Regions from separate parts of the Streptomyces changchenzhani genome, predicted to be linked through region 1. Evidence: riboswitches for the same ligand, from Rfam matches in the RefSeq annotation. Region 1 holds a riboswitch; each other region holds the start of a gene.
The links. Region 1 has a riboswitch for cobalamin ahead of metE (5-methyltetrahydropteroyltriglutamate--homocysteine S-methyltransferase). Riboswitches for the same ligand answer to the same signal wherever they lie in the genome.
Positions count from the first base shown of each region.

Region 2: linked by a shared signal. The riboswitch ahead of ABCR94_RS23685 (cobalamin biosynthesis protein) and the one ahead of metE (5-methyltetrahydropteroyltriglutamate--homocysteine S-methyltransferase) in region 1 are both predicted to bind cobalamin.
Region 3: linked by a shared signal. The riboswitch ahead of ABCR94_RS05850 (ABC transporter substrate-binding protein) and the one ahead of metE (5-methyltetrahydropteroyltriglutamate--homocysteine S-methyltransferase) in region 1 are both predicted to bind cobalamin.

Region 1 is NZ_JBDHNH010000004.1:171,290-175,267, forward strand. Features, by position in the region: partial or broken gene metE (5-methyltetrahydropteroyltriglutamate--homocysteine S-methyltransferase) at 232-2,543, opposite strand; cobalamin riboswitch at 2,707-2,922, opposite strand; gene ABCR94_RS15065 (endo alpha-1,4 polygalactosaminidase) at 3,386-3,978, shown strand, end outside.
Region 2 is NZ_JBDHNH010000007.1:420,598-424,575, reverse strand. Features, by position in the region: gene ABCR94_RS23695 (inorganic phosphate transporter) at 1-1,250, shown strand, start outside; gene ABCR94_RS23690 (hypothetical protein) at 1,263-1,487, shown strand; cobalamin riboswitch at 1,634-1,776, shown strand; gene ABCR94_RS23685 (cobalamin biosynthesis protein) at 1,894-2,886, shown strand; gene ABCR94_RS23680 (cobyric acid synthase) at 2,895-3,978, shown strand, end outside.
Region 3 is NZ_JBDHNH010000001.1:1,240,367-1,244,344, reverse strand. Features, by position in the region: gene ABCR94_RS05855 (FecCD family ABC transporter permease) at 1-989, opposite strand, end outside; gene ABCR94_RS05850 (ABC transporter substrate-binding protein) at 994-2,004, opposite strand; adenosylcobalamin (AdoCbl) riboswitch at 2,055-2,146, opposite strand; gene ABCR94_RS05845 (helix-turn-helix domain-containing protein) at 2,273-3,382, opposite strand; gene fabI (enoyl-ACP reductase FabI) at 3,522-3,978, shown strand, end outside.

The DNA of each region.
Region 1 (3,978 bases):
TTCAGCGGGCGTCGCAGCGGTTCAGCAGGCTCACTCGCCCGTCGGAAAGTATTGGCGTGCTGCCCGCCGCCGCTTGCGTCGGTACGGCGACGGGCCGCGTACTGAATGCCCGTGCCGCGTATCGGCGCGTCACCCCACAGCGCCGCAACTGATCCCATGCGGAAAGGGCCGAGAGGCAGGTGCTTCCACACCCTCTCTCGACCCTCTCCATAACCTCAACTCACCGCAGGGCTACGGAAGTTCCGCCCGAACCGTGCGTGCCGCGGAGACCAGGTTCTCCAGCGACGCACGGGTCTCGGGCCAGCCGCGGGTCTTCAGGCCGCAGTCGGGGTTGACCCACAGACGCTCGGCCGGGATGGCTTCGAGTCCCTTCCGGAGGAGCGCGGCCGCCTCCTCGGCGGACGGGACGCGGGGGGAGTGGATGTCGTAGACGCCGGGTCCGGCCTCGCGCGGGTAGCCGTGGGCGGCCAGTTCGCGGGCGACCTGCATGTGGGAGCGGGCGGCCTCCAGACTGATGACGTCGGCGTCGAGGTCGTCGATGGCCTGGACGATGTCACCGAACTCGGCGTAGCACATGTGGGTGTGGATCTGGGTGTCCGGGCGTACGCCGCTGGTGGTGAGGCGGAAGGACTCGGTGGCCCAGGCGAGGTACGCGGCGTGGTCGGCGGCGCGCAGCGGAAGGGTCTCGCGCAGAGCGGGCTCGTCGACTGGATGACCGAAGTGCCCTCCGCTTCCAGGTCGTTGACCTCGTCGCGCAGGGCGAGCGCGACCTGGCGGGCCGTGTCGCCGAGCGGCTGGTCGTCGCGCACGAAGGACCAGGCGAGCATGGTGACGGGGCCGGTGAGCATGCCCTTGACCGGGCGGTCGGTGAGGGAGTTGGCGTACGACGTCCAGCGCACCGTCATCGGGTGGGGCCGGGAGATGTCGCCCGCGAGCACCGGCGGGCGGACATAGCGGGTGCCGTAGGACTGGACCCAGCCGTGCTGGGTGGCGAGGTAGCCGGTGAGCTGCTCGGCGAAGTACTGCACCATGTCGTTGCGTTCGGGCTCGCCGTGCACCAGGACGTCGATGCCGGCCTTCTCCTGGAAGGCGAGTACGTCGCGGATCTCGTTCTCGATGCGCTGCTCATAGGCGGCGGTGTTGATGCGGCCGGCGCGCAGATCGGCGCGGGCGGTGCGCAGTTCGGTCGTCTGCGGGAACGAGCCGATGGTGGTGGTGGGCAGCAGCGGCAGGTTGAGGTGGGCGCGCTGGGCCACCGTGCGCTCGTCGTACGGCTGGGAGCGGCGGCCGTCCGCGTCGGTGACAGCGGCGGCGCGGGCTCGTACGGCCGGGTTGCGGGTGATCGGGGAGTTCTCGCGGGAGGCGAGGTCGGCCCGGTTGGCGGCGAGTTCCGCTGTGATGACGCCGGTGCCCTGGGCCAGTCCCTTGGCGAGGGTGACGATCTCCGTGGTCTTCTGCCGGGCGAAGGCGAGCCAGCGCAGGATCTGCGGGTCGATGTCGCGTTCGGCCGAGGCGTCGACCGGAACGTGCAGGAGGGAGCAGGAGGCGGCCACATCGACCTGGTCGGCGAGGCCGAGGAGCGTGCCGAGGGTGGACAGGGACTTCTCAAGGTCGTTGATCCAGATGTTGCGGCCGTTGACCACTCCGGCGATGAGCCGCTTGCCGGGGAGTCCGCCCACCGAGGCCAGCGCGTCGAGGTTGGCGGCTGCCGCGTCGGTGAAGTCGAGCGCCAGGCCCTCGATCGGGGCTTTTGCCAGGACCGGCAGGGCGTCGCCGAGCCGGTCGAAGTACGAGGCGACGAGGATCTTGGGCCGGTCGGTGAGGGCGCCGAGGGCGCGGTAGGTGCGGGCGGCGGCGGTCAGCTCGGCCGGGGTGCGGTCCTGGACCAGGGCGGGCTCGTCGAGCTGTACCCAGTCGGCACCGGCCGACCGCAGATCGGCGAGGACCTCCGCGTACACGGGCAGCAGCCGGTCGAGCAGTGTCAGCGGCTCGAAGTCGGCGGCGACGCCCGGTGCGGGCTTGGCCAGCAGGAGGTAGGTGACGGGGCCGACGAGGACGGGCCGCGCCGGGTGGCCGAGCGAGAGGGCTTCCGTCAGCTCGGCGACCTGCTTGGTGGAGTCGGCCGCGAAGACGGTGTCGGGGCCGAGCTCGGGCACCAGGTAGTGGTAGTTGGTGTCGAACCACTTGGTCATCTCAAGGGGAGCCACGTCCTGGTTGCCGCGCGCCATGGCGAAGTAGCCGTCGAGCGCGTCGGTGTTGACGGCGGCGCGGTGGCGGGTGGGGATCGCGCCGACCATGACGCTGGTGTCCAGGACGTGGTCGTAGTAGGAGAAGTCGCCGGTGGGCACCTCGTGGATGCCGGCGTCTGCCAACTGCTGCCAGTTCGAACGGCGCAGGCCCTCGGCGGTCTCCTTCAGGGCGTCCGCGGTGACGCGGCCCTTCCAGTAGCCCTCGATGGCCTTCTTCAGTTCGCGGTTCTGGCCCTGGCGGGGGTAGCCGTACACGGTGGCTCGTGCTGCCGCGGCTGCGGGCTTGGTGTTCACGGAAATCTCCTTCGCGAGATGACTCCTGAAAATCCCGGAGACGGGACACGGACGCGAAGGGATGACGAACCGAACGGATCCCATGCACGCCATCGGCGCTGCATTCCGTCTGGTATGTACGCCGACCCGCCCACGAGGTCACCGGGATCTCCGCACACGATCGGTCGCGTACGGGCAACGGGCAGGTCTTCGGACTCGCGGGCACATCCGCCGGGGCGGACTCCTACTGGCCGTCGCTTCCCAGATCCGACCGGACCCAGTGCTTATGACGACTGTCGTTCCCACTTACCGCTGCGGGGCAGTCCCGGATTCCCACCGGGTTCCCTCTTACGACGCGTCTGTCTGGCGGACAGGGCGTACCAGCTGCACGCGCCAGGTTAGAGGGGCGTGCAGCTCCTCGCGCGCCACTGTTCACATTCCGGACCGTGATATGAGACACGGCCAGACAGGCGAAGATCTGAGGGGTGTTGCTCTGCGGCAGCCCGGTCAGCCGGAAGAACCGGTCGGCTCGATGAGCCGACCGGTTCTTCATCCGGGCGGACCGTTGGAACCCATGGCCGCCGAAACGTCCGAGGCCGACGCGGACGGCCACGGCCGAGGGGCGCCGGGCCGCAGGACGAAGTTGGCTGTCATCGCCCCGCAGAGTACCGCCCCGGTTTGTTGACATGCCGAAACTTGCTCGCTTTACTCAGGACAACGCCAGAGTTGATCACCCGGCGCCAGAGGTACGCCCAGCCGGTGAAGCGGTCCACGCGCCGTAAGTCCGGACTGAGTCGCCAGGTCTCGCGCGAAGACCGCGGAGTCCGAGGCGGGGACGTGCCCCCCATCTCCTGGATCTTGTGATGCTCTCCGTCAACCGTGTTCTGTCTCGTCGGTACGTTTCCGTGGCGGCGGCGGTGGTCGTCCCACTGTTGGCCTTCTCCGCAGCGTGCGCGACGGCCCCGACGGTGTCCCTCCCGCCGGCCCATGCCGATTTCGACTACCAGATCGGCAAGCCCTACACACCCCCGCCCGGTGTGAAGGTAGTCAGCCGTGACTACACCGCCTCGCCGGCGGCGGGCCTGTACAACATCTGTTACGTCAACGCCTTCCAGGCCCAGCCGGGAGCCGAAGAGGAGTGGGGTGATCTGCTGCTGCGGGACGCGCGCCGGGACATCGTCTATGACGAGGACTGGGGCGAGGCCATCCTGGACATCCGCACCGACAGCAAGCGGCAGCGGATCGCCGCCAAGGTGAACCCCTGGATCGACACCTGCGCGGACAAGGGCTTCAAGGCTGTCGAGCCGGACAACCTGGATACCTTCGAGCGGACCGATCTGATCAGTGAGGCCAACGCGAAGGCGTTCATCAGGCTGCTCTCCGATCACGCCCACCGCAAGGGCCTGGCGATCGCGCAGAAGAACACCTTGGGCCTGTCCACCGCTCATGAGGAGAC
Region 2 (3,978 bases), on a different contig from region 1:
TGGAAAACATCACGCTTCTCCTTGGGATCGTGATCGTAACCGCTCTCGTGTTCGATTTCACGAACGGTTTCCACGACACTGCCAACGCGATGGCGACCACCATTTCGACTGGCGCGCTCAAACCCAAGACGGCGGTGGCCATGTCCGCCGTTCTCAACCTCGTCGGTGCTTTCCTGTCTGTTGAGGTCGCCAAAACGATCTCCGGCGGGCTCGTCAACGAGAGCGGCATCACCACGGAAGTCATCTTCGCGGCGCTGGTAGGCGCGATCCTCTGGAACCTGCTGACCTGGCTGATCGGCCTGCCGTCCAGTTCCTCCCACGCACTCTTCGGCGGCCTCATCGGCGCCACCCTGATGTCGGTCGGCGCCTCCGGTGTCAACGGCAGCGTTGTCCTCACCAAGATTCTGCTGCCCGCCGTCGCCGCGCCGGTCGTCGCCGGTCTGGCCGCGCTGCTGGCCACGAAGCTGACGTACAAGCTCGCGAAGAAGACCGACGAGAAGGCCACCGCCAAGGGGTACCGGGCGGGCCAGATCGCCTCCGCCGGTCTGGTCTCGCTGGCCCACGGCACCAATGACGCGCAGAAGACGATGGGCATCATCACCCTCGCCCTCGTCACCGGAAACGTCCTCGCCCCCGGCTCCAACCCGCCGCTGTGGGTCATCGTCTCCGCCGGTGTGGCGATCGCGCTGGGCACCTACCTGGGCGGCTGGCGCATCATCCGCACCATGGGCAAGGGCCTCACCGAGCTGCGTCCGCCGCAGGGCTTCGCCTCCCAGACCAGTGCCGCCACGGTCATTCTGGCCTCCTCGCACCTCGGCTTCTCCCTCTCCACCACCCAGGTCTGCTCCGGCTCCGTGATGGGCGCCGGCCTCGGCCGCAAGGGCGGCGTGGTCCGCTGGTCCACGGCGACCCGGATGTTCGTCGCCTGGGGCCTGACCCTGCCGGCCGCCGGTCTGGTCGCCGCGTGCGCGGAGTTCCTGACCAAGCAGGGCCCCTGGGGCATCGCCGCAGTCGCCGCCTTGCTCGTCGCGGGCTCCGGGATCATCTGGTCGCTCTCGCGCCGCCAGCCGGTCGACCACACCAACGTCACCAACGACGAGCTCCACGAGCCCGCGGGCGTCGTGACCACCGCCATCGCGGCCGTCAGCCCGCCCCCCATCGGTGGCCCCGCCACCGCCGACAGCCTGAAGACCACCATCCCGGCCCCGGCCGCGAGCGTCACCGAGCCGGCCCGCCCGGCCACGGTGTAAGGACGAATCAGCATGAAAATCGACTGGGTAGCCCTCGGCACCGTATTCGGCGTGAGCCTTGTCGTCACCGTCGCGCTCGTGGGTCTGTTCACCCTCGGTATCGTCGGACTGTCCAAGCAGGCAGCGGCCACCGCGCAGGGCGGCGGAGCCGTCTCCCTGGCCCGCACCGGCGCGTACGCGTGCTTCGCGCTGTGCGTGGGCGCCGTGGCGTACGGGATCTTCCTGATCGTCGCCTGACCCCTCCGCGCCCTCGGGCCGCCTCCGGCGCCCGCCACCCGCAACCGCCCCGCAACGCCCCGTGACAGGCCCCGCCCGGCCCGCCGCGGGGCGGTTTCTGTGTGCCCCGACACACTCTCCCGTCGCAGGTCAACAGCAAGTTGACGGCATTCGCGGAGCGTGGTGGACTGCCCGAGCCAATTACGGCGGCAGGAGAGGAAGTCCGGTGCGAATCCGGCGCGGTCCCGCCACTGTCACCGGGGAGACACCCACCCCGGAAGCCAGGAACTCTCACCGCCGGTCACGTCGAACCAGGGCGCGGACCCTGAGTGAGGACATACCGCCATGCCCGGCTGCCCCTCCCCCATACCTGTGATTGCTCCAGTGCGTACCCGCGCGCTTCCAGGCGCTGCGACCTGCTGACCCCATGCGTGCCGATCGCATTTTTGCGTACGGCGCCACGGCCGGCCTGCTCGGCGACCTCGTTCTCGGCGATCCCCGCCGGGGGCATCCGGTCGCCGCGTTCGGGCGGGCCGCGGGCGCGGTCGAGGCGGCCTTGTGGCGTGACCACCGCGGGTGGGGCGCGCTGCACGCCCTGGTGTGCGCCGGGGGCGCGACGGGCGCCGCCGCGCTGGCCGCGCACGCCCTGCGCCGTCGCCCCGCCGCGGCTTTGGCGCTGACTGCCGCCACCACCTGGGCCGTCGTCGGGGGGACCTCGCTCGGCCGTGAGGCGCGGGCCATCGGCTGTGCCCTGGAGGCCGGGGACATCGAGGTGGCCCGCGAACGCCTCCCCCACCTGTGCGGACGCGACCCGCAGTCCCTGGACGCCGCGCAAATCGCCCGCGCCGTTGTCGAGTCCGTCGCCGAGAACACCTCGGACGCGGTGGTCGGCGCCCTCGTCTGGGGTGCGCTGGGCGGCGTACCCGGCCTGGTGGGGTTCCGTGCCGTGAACACGCTGGACGCCATGGTGGGCCACAAATCGGCCAAGTACCTGCGGTACGGGTGGGCCTCCGCGCGCCTCGACGACGTGGCGGGCTGGCCCGGAGCCCGGCTGACCGCCGCACTCGCGGCGCTGGCCGGCGACGACACCCGGGGTGCGGTACGGGCCTGGCGCGCGGACGCTTCGAAGCACCCCAGCCCCAACGCGGGCCCGGTGGAAGCCTCTTTCGCGGGGGCGCTCGGTGTGCGGCTCGGCGGCACGCTCTCGTACGCGGGACGGGTCGAGCACCGGCCCGTGCTCAACGCCACCGGCCGGCCCGTCGGCGCCGGGGACATCGAGCGGGCGGCCCGGCTGTCCCGGCGCGTCGGTGCGCTGGCCCTGGTGACGGCCGTCGCGGGGCGTCTCGCCTTCGGTGCGCTGCGCGCGGCCGACCGCAGGAGCAGCAGGAGCAGGATCCGTAACCCGAAGGGACACGTATGAAGGACCAGTTGGGGGGCGGTCTGCTCGTCGCGGGGACCACCTCCGACGCCGGCAAGAGCGTCGTGACCGCCGGGATCTGCCGGTGGCTCGTACGCAAGGGTGTGAAGGTCGCCCCCTTCAAGGCCCAGAACATGTCGCTGAACTCCTTCGTCACCCGCGGGGGCGCGGAGATCGGCCGGGCCCAGGCCATGCAGGCCCAGGCGGCCCGCGTCGAGCCGACCGCGCTCATGAACCCGGTGCTGCTCAAGCCCGGCAGCGATCGCTCCAGCCAGGTCGTCCTGCTGGGCAAGGCCGTGGGCGAGATGAGTGCCCGTGGGTTCTTCGGGGGGTCCGGGGGGGCGTCCCCCGGGAATGCGCTGCACGGGGGCAGGCAGGAATCGCTGCTCGGTGTTGTGACGGACTGTCTGAAGGAACTGCGCGGCACGTACGACGCGGTGATCTGCGAGGGCGCGGGCAGCCCCGCCGAGATCAATCTGCGGCGTACCGACATCGTCAACATGGGTATCGCGCGGGCCGCGCAGTTCCCCGTGGTCGTCGTCGGCGACATCGACCGGGGCGGTGTGTTCGCCTCCTTCTTCGGTACGACCGCGCTGCTCTGTGCCGAGGACCAGAAGCTGGTCGCCGGATACCTGATCAACAAGTTCCGCGGCGATGTGTCGCTCCTCGAACCCGGCCTGGACATGCTGGAGGGCCTGACGGGACGGCGGACCTACGGCGTGCTGCCGTTCACCCACGGTCTGGGCATCGACGAGGAGGACGGACTGCGGGTTTCGATGCGTGGCGCCGTACGCGAGTCCGTCGTCGCACCGCCCTTCGGCGAGGACGTCCTGCGCGTCGCCGTGTGCGCGGTGCCCCTCATGTCGAACTTCACCGACGTGGACGCGCTGGCCGCCGAACCGGGCGTCGTCGTGCGGTTCGTGGACCGGGCCGAGGAGCTCGTCGACGCCGACCTGGTGATCGTGCCGGGGACGCGCGGAACGGTCCGTGCCCTGCAGTGGCTGCGCGAGCGAGGGCTCGCCGACGCACTGGCCAGGCGGGCCGCGGAAGGCCGTCCGGTGCTCGGCATCTGCGGCGGTTACCAGCTGCTCGGCC
Region 3 (3,978 bases), on a different contig from region 1:
CCGCCGGTCAGTGCGGTCAGTACGCCGACGGGGATGTCCTGGGGCGCCGCGACCGTGCGGGCGGCCAGGTCGGCCACCACCAGGAAGACGGCCCCGGCGAGTGCGGTGACGGGCAGCAGTCGGCGGTGTCCGGCGCCGACGACCATGCGGGCGGCGTGCGGGACCATCAGGCCGACGAAGCCGATCGCGCCGCTGAAGGCGACGAGTACGCCGGTGAGCAGCGAGGCGAGCACGAAGATCGCGGCGCGGAAGCGGCCGGTGTCCAGGCCCAGGACGGTGGCGCCCTCCTCCCCCACCAGGAGCAGGTCGAGCGGCCGGGCGACGCCGAGGAGCAGGGCCGTACCTGCGACGAGGACGATCGCGGGCAGCGCGAGCTGGTCCCAGCGGGCGCTGCCGAGGCCGCCGAGGGTCCAGTAGAGGATTTCCTTGAGGTGGTCGGCGCGGGCCGAGGTGACCATGAGGAGGCTGGTCAACGCGGACAGGATGTAGGAGACGGCCACTCCGGCGAGGATGAGCCGGCCGGTCGTCAGGGTGCCGCCGGTGCGGGCCAGCGCGTACACGACGACGAGTGAGGCGAGCGCCCCGGCGAAGGCGGCCAGCGGGATGGTGACGGTGGTGGCGACGCCCGCGCCGATGCCGAGGACGATGACGGCGACCGCGCCCACGGAGGCCCCGGAGGAGACGCCGAGGAGGAACGGGTCGGCGAGCTGGTTGCGTACGAGGGCCTGCAGCACCGTGCCGATGACGGCGAGCCCGGCCCCGACGACCGCGCCGAGCAGGACGCGCGGCAGCCGGACGTCGAGGACGATCGTGCGGTACGGGCCGGGGTCGGCGCCGCCGGTGAGGATCTCCAGGACCCGGTCGGCCGGGATGCGTACGGATCCCAGCGCGAGGCCCGCGACCGTCGCCGCGGCGAGGGCCGCGGCGAGGCTGGCGAGTACCAGGCCGTAGCGCAACCGCCCGCGCGTGGCGGGGGTCTTGCAGCTCATGGCGCTACTTCTTCAGGTCCGGGTGCAGCTGTTGGGCCAGTTTCTCGATGGCGGCGGGGACGCGGACGCCGAGGACCATGTCGGAGAGGGGCACCACGGCGAAGCGCTTGTTCTTGATGGCGGGGACGTCGGCGAGGGCCGGGTCCTCCAGGAGCCGCTTCTTCTTCTGGGCGACGGTGGTGGAGCCGTAGTCGTAGATGACGATGGCCTCGGGCTTGCGGTCGACGACGTTCTCCCAGGAGGCGTCACCGAAGGCCTTGTTGAGATCGGCGAAGACGTTGGCGCCGCCGGCCCTGGTGATGATCTCGTTGCCGATGCCCTTGCCGCCTGCGGTGAAGGCGGTCTTGTCGCCGCTGTCGTAGACGAGGACGCTGACCGGCTTGAGGTCCTTGAGCTTCTTGGTGGTCGCGGCGTCGGTGGCCTTGGCCACGGTGATCCAGCGTTCGGCGCGGTCGCCGACGCCGAAGGTGCGGCCGGTTTCGCGGACCTCGTTGTAGAGGTCGTCGAGGGTGGTTTTGCCCTTGTCGCAGTTCTCCACATTGAGGCGCGACTCGATGCCGGACTTCTTGAGGGCTTCGCGGCTGCGGCCTTCGCTCGCCGTGAACGCGGAGGCGTAGCCGCCGTAGACGAAGTCGGGGTCGGCGGCGAGCAGCTTCTCGTACGAGGGGTACTCCTTGGCCACCACCGGGGTGGCCTCGTACGCCTGCTCGTACTCGGGGAGCACCTTGTCGTCGAGGTAGGCGGTCCCGGCGAGGGACTTCGCGAGGCCGAGCTCCAGCATCACCTCGGTGACGTGCTGGTTCATGGTGACGGCGCGCTTCGGGGGTGCGTCGAAGGTGGTCTTCACGCCGCAGTTGGTGACGGTGTACGGGAAGCCCGCGCCCGCCTTGGCTGCGGGCTTCTTGGGCTCCGGGGTGGAGCTGCACGCGGTGAGCGGGAGCATGACCGCGGCGGCGGTTATGAGCGCGGCGAGGTTGCGGGTACGCGGGCTGCGGGCGCGCGGGGGCCAGGACATGGCGGTATGCCTCCTCCGGGGGATTTCCTCGTCCCCTGGTCGGTGCGGAAGGCGGCAGCTCAGTTCCTGGCTTCCAGACGTTTGGCCTGGTCACAGTGGCGGGACCGTGCCGGATTCACACCGGCTTCCTGGGTCTGCCGCCCGGGTCGGGCACAGTGTCTCACCTGGGCGGGCGCGGGGCTTTCGCGGACCCTGGTCGGCCTCCTGGCCAGCTCTGGCCGGCTGGCTCTGCCCATGGGACCGTCAGCAACGTCATGACCCGCAATACCTAGACGCTTTCGACCTCGCTCATCAGCAGTCTCAGCGTCAGCGAGTGCTTTTCCGGCGGCAGCGCCTCCATAGCAGCCTGCGCGTAGGCGACACCCCCGGTGTGGTCGCCGGAGCGGGCGAGCATGAGCCCACGGTGCATTTCAAGGTGGGTGGCGAACCGGGGAAGTGTGGCGGGCAGTTCGCGACGGGCGGCCTCCTGCGCTGCAACGGCGGTCCCCTCGTCGCCGAGTCGTGCCGCCAGCAGTGAGATGAAGACGTTCATGCGCCACCACGGCACGGCATAGTCCGAGGTCTGCTCGTACGACGCTGCCTTGTCGAAGACCCGCCGCCGCCCCCTGCTGATCAGATGACGTGCCGTGGCTCGGTCGCCCCGGATGGCCGCTGCGTGGGCCTTGCCCATGATCGCGTTCAAGAGCCCCAACGAAGGCTTGTCGCTGATCGCCATGGCTTGATCGGCCAGCACATCGGCGACGCCGAGCGATGCCCCTTCGTACCCCAGGGCGATCGCGGCGCGCCCACGGACCCATACGCGCGCCTGGTCGCCTCCGGACTGGTCCGCCGCCTGGGCGGCCATGCGGTACCAGTTGACGGCCTTGGACCCATCCGGACCGGGAAACGTCTTCGCGTACAACGTCATCAGACGCGAGGCAACGGACCACAGTTGCGGGTTGTCCAACTGCTGCTGCACCACAACGAGTTCGCCAGAAATATGCCGCTGAATGTCGGCAGCGCCCATCGACATGTATTCGGTGCCGTAGGTGGCCAGCTTGGCTTCCCACTCGTCCGCCGACGGCCCGCCCTGGAAGCGAGCGGCAAACCCCACCGACAAGAGGTCTGAAGCCACCACCGGAGCTATCGCGGTGGCGGCAACATCTGAGAGGGACGTGCGTCGGTTCACTTCACCTTCCAAAACGGCCAAAGGAACGTCAAGGGCGGCAGACAGGCACCGGAGGTAGAACGGCCCCGGCGTCACCTTGGAACGCTCCCAGCGGCTCACATACTCCCGGTCAAGGCTCGTCCCGAAGGCAGCGTTCACCTCCGACGCCAACCGTCCTTGACTCCAGCCGCGCGCCGTACGCAAGTCTTTGATCAATTGCCCGATGGCCATGTCCCCATGGTGCCCCTACTGCTGCCAGTGGACAGAGAAGTATGCGGCTTCGACGGCTACTTGCCCCTACGGATGCCCCTACGTTGCCCTGGCTGGACCCCGTAACCCCCATTCGCCTCGTGCATTCAGAAGGACACGTATGGACCTGACCGGAAAGAAGATTCTGGTTTTCGGTGTGCTCACCGAGACCTCGATGGGCTACAAGATCGCGGAGAGCGCGTCGGAGCAGGGGGCCGACATCATCCTGGCCAACGCCCCAGGCACCGCCAGCAACATCATGAAGCGCATCTCCAGCCGCCTGCCCAACAAGCCGGTGGACTGTCTCTCGGCCGACATCACCAAGCCGGACGACCTTGCGGCTCTCGCGCTGAGCATTGGGGCACACTGGGACAGCCTCGACGGCGTCGTACACGCGGTCGCATTCGCCCCCCAGGACGCGCTCGGCGGCAACTTCCTGAAGACGCCGTTCGACTCGGTCGCCAAGGCCATGGAGGTCTCGGCCTTCTCCCTCAAGGGCCTGGTGGCCAGCCTGCTGCCCCTCCTGGAGAAGGCCCCCCGCGCGAGCGTGGTCAGTTTGACGTTCAACGCGCAGGTGG